DNA from 2 places in the Variovorax sp. RO1 genome. Region 1 is predicted to be linked to the other one. Evidence: predicted binding sites of a transcription regulator. Region 1 holds the regulator's gene; the other holds the start of a gene.
What was found. The regulator sigma-54, encoded in region 1, starts transcription at its own class of promoters, with help from an activator protein. The targets are predictions, from matches to a motif close to TGGCANGNAANCTGCTTT.
Positions count from the first base shown of each region.

Region 1 (5,747 bases):
TTTTCGCTGGCCGCCACTTCGATCGGGCTGCTTTCGCTGGCTGCCGTTCCGGCACACGCCCAGCGCGCCCCCAAGGCCGGCACCGATTTCCTCGTGCTCGACAAGCGCGTGCCGGTCGATGCACCGGCCGGCAAGATCGAGGTGGTCGAGTTCTTCTCGTACAACTGCCCGCATTGCAACGACTTCGAGCCCTCGCTCGAAGCCTGGGTCAAGGCAGCTCCGAAAGAAGTGGCGTTCCGCCGCATCCCGGTGCCCTTCGTGGGCAACGACGTCGAAGCCAAGCAGCGCCTGTACTTCACGCTCGAAGCCATGGGCAAGCTGGAGGAATACCACTCGAAGGTGTTCGCCGCGATCCACGCGCAGCGCCAGAACCTGAACGGCGAAGCCAACATCCAGGCTTGGGCCGAACGTGCCGGCCTCGACGGCGCCAAGTTCAAGGAAACCTTTGCGTCCTTCGGCGTGGCCAGCAAGGCCCGCCGCGCCGCGCAGCAAACCGAGGCCTACAAGGTCGCCGGCGTGCCGGCCCTGGCCGTGGCGGGCCGTTGGTATGTCGACGGCGAAACCGCCGGCAGCATGTCCAAGGTGCTGCAAGTGGCGACCTTCCTGACCGGCGAAGCCAAGAAGGGCTGACCGATCCCGCGACCTGACGACCTGGTTTTGGGTCGAATGCAAGGCCCGCTCCGGCGGGCTTTTTCATTGGCGGCGGTGGGCAATCACCGTCCCACGCATACAATGTTTCAGAGCAAGTTTCGTGCCTTTATGACATTGCCCTCCATCCCCACATTCCCCACCCTTCGTCGCCTCGGCCGCCTGGCTTTCGGCGCGCTGTTGCTGGCCGGAGCCGCCTCCGGCGCCCTGGCTGAAACCGCCGACCGCACCAAGCCGATGAACATCGAGTCCGACTCGATGCGCTACGACGACCTGAAACAGACCAGCGTGTTCACCGGCAATGTGCTGGTCACGAAGGGCACGATCATCATCCGCGGTGCGCGGCTGGACGTGCGCCAGGACGCCGAGGGCTACCAGTACGGCGTGGTCACGGCGGCGCCCGGCAAGCTGGCCTATTACAAGCAGAAGCGCAACGCCGGCGACGAGTGGATCGAGGGCGAGTCGGAAGTCATCGAGTACGACAGCCGCGCCGACAACGTCAAGTTCATCCGCCGCGCCGTCATGCGCCGGCTGGTGGGCGCCACGGCCAACGACGAGAGCAGCGGCGCGCTGATCGTCTACGACCAGAGCAACGACACCTACACCGTCAACGGCTCCCTCGTGCCGCCGAACGCCGGCGTCTCGGGGGGCAGCGGTGGCCGCGTGAAGGCCATTCTCACGCCGAAGGCCGCCGCGGCCCCGGCGGCGGGCGGCTCCGCACCGGCAGCCGGCGGCAAGAAGCCCGCCGCTCCGGCACCCACCCCCGCGCCCGGCGCCGGGCTGCGCCCGAGCACCACGCTGGGCGGCAGCACCGAAGGGGAAGGGCGCAAGTGATCGAAACCGCAGGAACCCAGACGACCGCCGACGGCGTCCCCGGCAGCCGCCTCGTGGCGCGCGGCCTCAAGAAGAGCTACGGCAGCCGCACGGTCGTCAAAGACGTCTCGCTCGATGTGCAGAAGGGCGAAGTCGTCGGACTGCTCGGCCCCAACGGCGCGGGCAAGACCACCTCGTTCTACATGATCGTGGGGCTGGTGCGTGCCGATGCCGGCGAGATCACCATCGACGGCGAGCCCATCGCCCACATGCCCATTCACCGCCGCGCGCGCATGGGCCTGAGCTACCTGCCGCAGGAAGCGTCGATCTTCCGCAAGCTCACGGTCGAGGAAAACGTGCGTGCCGTGCTCGAGCTGCAGCGCGAGCCCGACGCCAACGGCCGCATGGTGCCGTTGTCGAAGCAGGCCACCGAAGAGCGACTGGCCGACCTGCTGTCCGACCTGCGCGTCGACCACCTGCGCGATTCGCCCGCGCTCGCACTGTCGGGCGGCGAGCGCCGCCGCGTCGAAATCGCGCGTGCGCTGGCCACGCAGCCGCGCTTCATCCTGCTGGACGAGCCCTTTGCCGGCATCGACCCGATCGCGGTGATCGAGATCCAGCGGATCATCAGTTTCCTGAAAGAGCGCGGCATCGGCGTGCTCATCACCGACCACAACGTGCGTGAAACGCTGGGCATCTGCGATCACGCGTTCATCATCAGCGACGGGCACGTGCTGGCACAAGGCACACCCTCGGAGATCGTCGACAACGCCGAGGTACGCAGGGTGTACCTGGGCGAGCACTTCCGGATGTGACCGTGCGGCGAGGGTCAAGGATCAACGTGGCCACCGTCCGCGCGGAACTTCCTCGCGGGGGGCGCCGCGCACGGCCGCCCGAAGCGGTCGGCCCGCCCCCGGTAGGGGGTTGGCGTAGCGCGAAGCGCGCAGCCTGGGGGGGAGCCATCTTTTCATGAAGCAAGGGCTGTCCCTTCGCGTCTCGCAGCATCTGGCGCTCACGCCGCAGCTGCAGCAGTCCATTCGCCTGCTCCAACTCTCCACGCTCGAACTGAGCCAGGAGGTGGAGCAGATGCTGGACGAGAACCCGTTCCTCGAACGCACCGCGGAAGAAGCGGCGCGCGAAGAGTTCGGGCTCGATGCTGTCGACACGCCCGTGCCACGCGACGATGGCGGTGACACCGGCGAGGGCGATTTCGCGCCGTCCGCCCCCAGTGCCTCCACCGCTTCCAGCGAAGCGACCACGTCCACACCGGAATCCGACGGCCCTGCCGCCGAGATCACCGAGCGCGAGCCCGACTGGGAAGGCGACGGTACCGTCGAGATGGCGCCCGACGACAGCGAGTGGGGCAGCGATGCGCCCGCGCGCCAGAACAACCTCGGCGACGACGAGCGTGCCGACGCCACCGAACTCGCGCGCAGCCAGGAGTCGCTGCAATCGTTCCTGCACCGCCAGGCGCTGACCCTGCGGCTCAACGAAAACGACTGCGCCGCGCTGCGCTTTCTGATCGAATCGCTCAACGACGACGGCTACCTCGAAGACTCGCTGCCCGCGCTGGCCTCGGGCCTGGCAGGCGACGACAACGACCAGTTCGACGACCTCGTGCACCACTTCCAGGTGGCGCTCGGCCTGCTGCAGAGCCTGGAGCCCGTCGGTGTCGGCGCGCGCGACCTCGGCGAATGCCTGAGCATCCAGCTGAAGGCGCTCGCGAACGAAGACGAGACCGAGGCCGAAGCGCTCGTGCGCAAGACCGCCATCGCGATCTGCAAGCAGCCGATGGAGCTGCTCGCGCGGCGCGACTTCAAGCGCCTGGCCACGCTCACGCGCACGAACGAAGAGCTGGTGCGCTCGGCGCTGCAGATCATTGCGCGCCTGGAGCCCAAGCCGGGCCGCCGTTTTGTCGACGTCGAACGCAACATCGTCGTGCCCGACGTGATCGTCACCAAGACGGGCCGCGGCACCAACATCAAGTTCCGCGTCATGCTGAACCCCGAGGTCATGCCGCGCCTGCGCGTGCACGACATCTACGCCGGCGCGCTCAAGGCGCACAAGGGCGAGGGCAGCCAGGCGCTGTCGCAGCGGCTGCAGGAGGCGCGCTGGTTCATCAAGAACATCCAGCAGCGCTTCGACACCATCCTGCGCGTGAGCAACGCCATCGTCGAACGGCAGAAGAGCTACTTCGTGCACGGCGAACTCGCGATGCGCCCGCTGGTGCTGCGCGAGATTGCAGACGAGCTGGGCCTGCACGAATCGACCATCTCGCGCGTGACCACCGCCAAGTACATGTCGACGCCCTTCGGCACCGTCGAGCTCAAGTACTTCTTCGGTTCGGCGCTAGGCACCGAGACCGGCGGCAACGCGTCGAGCACTGCGGTGCGCGCGCTCATCAAGCAGTTCGTGAGTTCCGAGAGCATCAAGAAGCCGCTGTCCGACAGCCAGATTTCCGAGATGCTGAAGGAGCAGGGCATCGAGTGCGCGCGCCGCACCGTGGCCAAGTACCGCGAAGCCCTGCGCATCGCGCCGGCCAACCTGCGCAAGGCCCTGTAGAAAGCTCACGATGACCCATCGCCTGCTGTCGCGCTGTGGGCATTGGGTTGTCGTCATCGCAACTGCGTTGCTGTTCACCGGCTGCGCCACGCTGCCCGACGAAGCACCGCGCGCACCCACCAAGGCCATCGCCGTCTCGGCCGACACTGCGCTCGGCAAGATCGCGCTGGCCTCGCAGCCCGACCCCGACCTCAGCGGCTTTCGCCTGATGCCCGGCGGCGACTTCGCCTTCGACACGCGCCTGCAGCTCGCGCGCCGCGCGCAGCGCACGCTCGACGTGCAGTACTACCAGATCGAGAACGACGAGACCGGCCGCTACCTGCTGCGCACCCTGCGGGATGCGGCCCAGCGCGGCGTGCGCGTGCGCCTGTTGATGGACGACCTGTACACGTCCGGCGAAGACGAACTCCTGCTGGGGCTGGCCGCCACGCCGAACGTGGAGCTGCGCCTGTTCAATCCGTTTCCGGCCGGGCGCGGCAGCCTGCTCAGGCGCTTCACCGCGTCGCTGTTCGACTTCAGCCGCGTCAACCGCCGCATGCACAACAAGCTCTTCATCGCCGACGGCGCGATGGCGGTGGCGGGCGGGCGCAACATCGGCAACCAGTACTTCCGGCGCACCTCGGGCCAGAACTTCATCGATCTCGACACCTTCGTCACGGGTGCATTGATCCCGCGCCTGGGCGTGCTGTTCGACCAGTACTGGAACAGCCCGCACGTGCGCCCGATCGGCTCGGTCGTGCGCACCGACCTGCCGCGCGAAGAGCTGCAGCGCCGCTTCGATGCCGCCACCGGCCCCGACACCACGCCGCCGCCGCCCAAGCCCGCGCCCAACGACCTGCTGGGCTACAGCCCCGTGGCCGACGACCTCGACGCCGGCAAGCTCGGCCTGATCTGGACCACCGCCGAGGCGTACGCCGATTCGCCCGACCGCGTGATCGGCAAGACCGCGTCGTACGGCGGCGTGCCGCTGCTCGACGTCGACAGCGTGCGCTACAACGTGGTCGAGCAGATGCGCCGCGCGCGCAGCGAGGTGACGCTGGTCTCGCCCTACCTGATCCCGGGCGTGTCGGGGCTGGAGGTGATGCGCGAGATCCGCGGGCGCAATGTGAAGATCAGCGTGGTCACCAACTCGCTCGCCGCCACCGACGAGCCGCTGGTCCACACGGCCTACCGCCGCTACCGCGCCGACATGCTCGCGCTGGGCGCCGAGCTGCACGAGCTGAGTTCCGCGCGCACGCGGCGCAGCGTGCGGCTGGGTCTGTTCGGTACGTCGGTGGGCCGGCTGCACGCCAAGTCGGCGGTGATCGACCAGCGCATCCTGTTCGTCGGCTCGATGAATTTCGATCCGCGCTCCGAGGTCCACAACACCGAGATCGGCCTGTTCATCCGCAGCCCCGAGATGGCGCAGCAGACCCTGAAGCTGCTCGACGTGCTCAAGCAGCAGGGCGCCTACCGGCTGCGTTTTGCCGAGGGCGGCGATGCAGCGGCAGGGGGCTCGCGGCGCATCGAGTGGGTCAGCGAGGAAGGCGGCAAGACCACCGTGCTGCACGAAGAACCCGACTCGGGTTTCTGGGACCGCACCATGCTCGAGCTGCTGGCGCCGCTCACGCCGGAGAGCCTGCTGTAGCGGTCGGGTGGCCTAGGTGCCGCGCACCGCGGACCACACGAGTCGCAGGCCCAGCAGCCCCATCACGCCGCCGGCCGCGCGGTCGATCCAGGTCTTG
Region 1 is NZ_PKMT01000001.1:50,756-56,502, forward strand. It holds gene CY658_RS00225 (thiol:disulfide interchange protein DsbA/DsbL) at 1-630, shown strand, start outside; gene lptA (lipopolysaccharide transport periplasmic protein LptA) at 760-1,482, shown strand; gene lptB (LPS export ABC transporter ATP-binding protein) at 1,479-2,276, shown strand; gene rpoN (RNA polymerase factor sigma-54) at 2,431-4,023, shown strand; gene CY658_RS00245 (phospholipase D family protein) at 4,034-5,650, shown strand; gene CY658_RS00250 (LysE family translocator) at 5,663-5,747, opposite strand, start outside.

Region 2 (5,747 bases), on a different contig from region 1:
CGAAGTCGTTGCTGCTGGCGCCGTCGAGCGCCGTGCGCAGCACCTGCGGCTCATGGAAACAGGCGCCGAACTGCGAGCCCTCGAGCGTGCGCCGCGAGGTGCCCAGCGCGTCTTCGAGGCCTGCGTTGGCAAACAGCACCGAGCCGTCGCTGTTGACCACCGCGATCAGCGTGGACAAGAGGTCGAAGGCGCGAAAGCGCGGAGTGGCGCCAGTCGCCTTCTTCCCGAACACCATGGTGACGCCGTTTACTGCGCTTGCGGCTTGCCGGGCAGGCGGCCGATTTCGCGGCGGATGCCGGCGATGTCGCTCTCGTTGCGCGCGAGTTCGGCCTTCATTTCAGCCACGCGGTCGAGGTACTTCTGGTAGTTGCGGCCTTCGCTGCCCTGCTTCTCGGGCTCGCCGTTGTTGTATTCCTTCTTGAGCTCGGTCTGGCGCGCCTCGGCCTTGCGCAGCTCGGTTTCGAGCACCGAGCGCGCCTCGCCGTCGCGGGCACGCTGGTCGACGCCTTCGACGCGCGGACTGCCTGCCGGCGCACGCGCGGCCGACGAACCCGAGCCCGACGACGCGCTGCCGCCACCACCGCCGGAAGGCTTCGTGCCCTGCACGACGGTGACGTTGCCGCCTTCCATGACCTTGCAGCCCTTTTGCTGGGCCACGGTCGCGTTGTTGGTGTACTCGTTGCCGCAACGCCAGACGCGCTCTTGCGCGAGCGCCGCCGAGGCGGTGGCGAACGAGGCGGCGGCCAGGAAAATCAGGGAGACAGTCTTCATTTGATTCTGGAGAGGGCGCGACAAACGCGCATTTTGATGCAATTCGGGCCCTCTCACGATGGGATGTTCCGCACCAAGGAAAAAGGACGGCCGGGGCCGTCCTTTTGTCTTACCTGCCCGCGAGGGCAGGTTTTCTACAGCGCTTCTTACAGCGAGTAGTACATGTCGAATTCCACCGGGTGCGTCGCCATGCGGAAGCGCGTGACTTCCTGCATCTTGAGGTCGATGTACGCGTCGATGTACGAGTCGGTGAACACGCCGCCCTTGGTCAGGAACGCACGGTCCTTGTCCAGGTGCTCCAGGGCCTGGTCCAGGCTGTGGCAGACGGTCGGGATCAGCGCGTCTTCTTCCGGCGGCAGGTGGTACAGGTCCTTGCTGGCGGCTTCGCCCGGATGGATCTTGTTTTCCACGCCGTCCAAGCCGGCCATCAGCAGCGCGGCAAAGCCCAGGTACGGGTTCATCAGCGGATCGGGGAAGCGCGCTTCGACGCGGCGGCCCTTCGGGTTGGCCACGAACGGGATGCGGATCGAGGCCGAACGGTTCTTGGCCGAGTAGGCCAGCTTCACCGGGGCTTCGAAGCCGGGCACCAGGCGCTTGTAGCTGTTGGTGCCGGGGTTCGTGATGGCGTTCAGGGCACGGGCGTGCTTGATGATGCCGCCGATGTAGTGCAGCGCGAAGTCAGACAGGCCTGCGTAGCCGTCGCCTGCGAACAGGTTCTTGCCGTCCTTCCAGACCGACTGGTGCACGTGCATGCCCGAGCCGTTGTCGCCGACGATGGGCTTGGGCATGAAGGTGGCGGTCTTGCCGTAGGCGTGGGCCACGTTGTGGATCACGTACTTCTGCAGCTGGACCCAGTCGGCGCGCTGGACCAGCGTGCTGAACTTGGTGCCGATTTCGAGCTGGCCGGCGTTGGCCACTTCGTGGTGATGCACTTCGACCGGGATGCCCAGCGATTCGAGCACCAGGCACATTTCCGAGCGCATGTCGTGCAGGCTGTCGACCGGGGGCACGGGGAAGTAGCCGCCCTTGACTGCGGGACGGTGGCCGCTGTTGCCGTGCTCGTATTCCTTGTCGGTGTTCCACGAAGCTTCTTCGGAATCGATCTTCACGAAGCAGCCCGACATGTCGTTCTTCCAGCGCACGCCGTCGAACACGAAGAATTCGGGTTCCGGACCGAAGAAGGCGGTGTCGCCCAGGCCGGAAGCCTTCATGTACGCCTCGGCGCGCTTGGCGAGCGAGCGCGGGTCGCGCTCGTAGGCCTTGCCGTCGGCCGGATCGATCACGTCGCAGGTCAGGATCAGCGTCGTTTCTTCGAAGAAGGGGTCGATGTTGGCGGTGTTCGGGTCGGGCATGAGCTGCATGTCCGAGGCTTCGATGCCCTTCCAACCGGCGATGGACGAACCGTCGAACGCGTGGCCCGAGGTGAATTTGTCTTCATCGAAATGCGACACGGGCACGGTGACGTGCTGTTCCTTGCCGCGGGTGTCGGTGAAGCGCAAGTCGACGAACTTGACCTCGTTTTCCTTGACGAGCTTGAGTACATCGGCGACGGTCTTTGCCATCAGTTTCTCCTGAGTTGGATGGTGGTTAGGAATACGGGAACGGAAGGATGCAGTTTCTGTGCCATTGTCACCCCGCCGGATGAGGCCCGGGTGACGGCCCAGGGGCTGCCGGAAAAGGAATTAATCACCAAACTGGTGCAATACGAATTAACGCACCAATTCAGGGCCAAGCTTCGCATCAAAGCTGTGCAAGCCTTCGATGAGCTGGCCATAGGCAGCATCGAGCAGCCCGGGGTCACCCTTGACGCCCAGCTCGATGTGGCGGCCGTACTGAGGGTGATCCACGCTGGGGAGGCTGAACACCTTGATGCCGGCGTGGGCCTGCTCGATGGCCTGCATCAGCGGCGTGAGGGTGGCTTCCATCGCACCGAAAACGATCACGGACTTCTCGGCGACGGCGTTACGGGTGAACAGATCGGCATACCGGCTGTCGAGCACCGACTCGATCATCGGCCAGGCCATGACCGGAAAGCCCGGCACGAAATGCACGTGCTCGACGCTGAAACCCGGGATCTTGTTGTACGGGTTGCGGATGATCGACGCGCCCTGCGGAAACACGCCCATGTTCAGCCGGTGGATGTTGTCCGCCCGGTCGGGCTCGTAGGGCACGCCCTGCTCCTGGGCCGTGTCCTGCATGCGCTCGCGGATCAGCACTTCAGCCTCGGGATGCAGCGCCAGCGGCACGCGCAGGGCCTGCGCGGCGCACTGGCGGGTGTGGTCGTCGGGCGTGGCGCCGATGCCGCCGGTCGAGAACACGATGTCGCCCGAGGCGAAGGCGCGCATGAGGGCCGCGGTGATCCGCGTGGGCTCGTCGCCCACGTACTCGGCCCAGCCCAGCTGCAGGCCGCGCGCAGCCAGCAGCTCGATGACCTTGGTCATGTGCTTGTCGGCCCGCTTGCCGGAAAGGATCTCGTCGCCGACGACGATGAGACCGAATGCGCGTGTCATGGTGAACCCCATTGAGAAAGAGCGGCCTTGTTGGCCTCGGTGGCTTCGGCCGCCTCGAGGGCCGGTGCCTCGCCGCTGCCGGTTGCGGGCTGCAGCGCCGCGCGCTGGGCGCGCATCTGGGCCAGCGCGTCCAGGCAGTAGTGGGCGAACCAGAGCGCGGAGAAAGCGAAGACCAGCGTGTAGATCCAGATGGCGATCGGCACCAGCACGAAGAAGGCGGCGGCGAACAGCAGGCCCGAGGCCCAGACGATGCTCGGCGCGGCGCCCAGGTAGCCGCACAGCACGCCGATGCACAGCAACGGCAGCCGGTGGGTGCGCAGCAGCGTGGCGCGTTCTTCGGGGCTGGCGTGCTCGGCCAGCGCATCGAAGCTCATCACCCGGTAGGTGAGCCAGCCCCAGATCAGCGGCGGCAGGATCAGCACCAGCGGCGGAATGAGCCACAGCGGCATCGACACCACCAAGGCGATCAACGCCAGCACGGTGGCGGCGAGCGAGCGCAGCACGCTGCCGAAGAAGGAGGCGCCCTTTTTCTGTTCGAGCGTCGGAAAGCGCCGTTCGGCCGCGAGCTTGGTGAGCGCCGGCGCCATGAAGCCGGCCACGATCAGCAGCGACAGCACCACGATGAGCGGCGTGACACCGAACACCACCACCAGCGGCGCCAGCGCGGCCGTGACATCGCTCGAAAAGAGGCGCCCGATCCAGGCCCAGAAGCTGGACAGCAACGGCCAGGCGTCGAGGGCTTCGCGCGTCCAGACGACGGCGGCGTCCCAATAGAAGTAGCCGAGCCCCGCGGCCAGCAGCACCATGAGCGCCAACGGCAGGAGCGACAGCACGATCACGCGCGGGAGCATGCAATAGGCCACCGCGCGCCAGAAGGAGTCGAGGAGCAGGCGCATGAGGTTCGAGGATAGCGCAAGGCCCCGGCCCGCCAGCCGCCGGCCCCGCGTCCGGTTCAGGCGCGGCCGAACAGCCGCTTCAACCCCAGCCACTGCTGCGACCAGAAGCCCTGGCCGTAGTCGCGCGGGCGGCCATCGGCGCCGGGCTCGACCTGGTCGCGGATGCCGGTCGGGTCGTAGCGGTTCTCGAAGTTGGCGGTGCGAAAGAGCATGTCCCACCAGGGCAGCAGCACGCCGAAGTTGTGGCCGCCGAGCGTGCTCTTGCCGTGCGACTCGTGGCCCAGCCCGATGCTGTGGTGCAGCCGGTGGAACCGCGGGCTGACCCACAGCCGCTCGCCGATGGCGCCGAAGCTCAGCCGCAGGTTGGCGTGCTGCAGGCTCTCGCTGAGCTGGGTGAAGGCCACGACGGCGATGAACTGGCCCGGCGCCACGCCGATCAGCTGCGCCACGATGACGATGAGCGTGTCGTGGATCACGTCGTCGAGCAGGTGGTTGCGGTCGTCGCTCCACATCGTCATCTGGCGCTGCGAGTGGTGCAGCGAATGCAGGCTCCACCACGCGTTGAAGTGATGCTGGCCGCGGTGAATCCAGTAGCCGACAAAGTCGAGCACCACGAGGTAGATGGCAAAGGCCACCCACGGCACGTCGGTCACGCCGGGCCAGACCTCGTCCAGGTGGAAGGTGCCCCACCCCGCCATGCGCAGGTTGCCGAGCAGGTCGTCGAACAACGGCTGCAGCGTGAAGAACAGCGCCAGCCGGAACAGGCCCAGACGGTGGATCAGCGTGTAGAGCACGTCAGTGCGGATGGCGCGACGGTCGGTCACGGGCTCGACTGCGCGCCAGCGCTGCAGCGGGCCGATCACGGCCAGCAGCACGAGGATCTGGATCACGCCGACGAGCAGCCAGCCGGTGGCGTCGAAGGCGTCCTCGGCCCATCCGCCCAGGCCGATGGCGTACACCAGCGGCTGCACGGCGGTCTCGAAGAGCCAGCCCTGCATGGCGGAAAAAACGTCGGTCAACCAATCGATCACGGCACGAACTCGGAGTCAGAAATCAGGGGTGGGAGGCGATCCAGGCGCGGTAGTCCGGGTGCTGGCGCAGCGTGCGAAAGCAGAAGCCCTTGGCCTTCAGCCCGACGATCAGCGGCTCCAGGTTGGCGGGCGCCCACGGGTCCTTGCGCGACCAGATGCCCAGGTGCGCCAGCAGGATGTCGCCGGGGCGGATGCCCCCGAGCGCCTGGGCCAGCAGCTTGGGGTTGGGGAACGTCTCGCTCGGCAGCTCGTCGCCCAGGAAGCCGGCGGGCGACCAGCCCACGTGCGCATAGCCGCAATCCTTGGCGGCCGCCAGCAACGCGGGCGAGGTCTTGCCGCCCGGCGCGCGGTACAGCGGCAGCGGTTTCTTGCCGGTGATGGCGGCCAGCCGGTCGGACGACTTGCGGATGTCGGCGCAGTACTGGGCCGCGCTCCAGACCGATTCTTTCCCGGTCTGCGGGCCGGCCGACGGCTTGATGCGAAAGCTGGGCGGCGTGCCCTTGACGTCGCCGCGCCAGTAGGCGTGGTCGTAGGTGTGC
Region 2 is NZ_PKMT01000004.1:84,643-90,389, reverse strand. It holds gene glnL (nitrogen regulation protein NR(II)) at 1-235, opposite strand, end outside; gene CY658_RS20740 (hypothetical protein) at 247-771, opposite strand; gene glnA (type I glutamate--ammonia ligase) at 918-2,333, opposite strand; gene CY658_RS20730 (competence/damage-inducible protein A) at 2,481-3,281, opposite strand; gene CY658_RS20725 (EI24 domain-containing protein) at 3,278-4,177, opposite strand; gene CY658_RS20720 (sterol desaturase family protein) at 4,234-5,208, opposite strand; gene CY658_RS20715 (polysaccharide deacetylase family protein) at 5,231-5,747, opposite strand, start outside.
Region 2: the regulator sigma-54 is predicted to act here: its motif matches at 2,380-2,397, upstream of glnA (type I glutamate--ammonia ligase).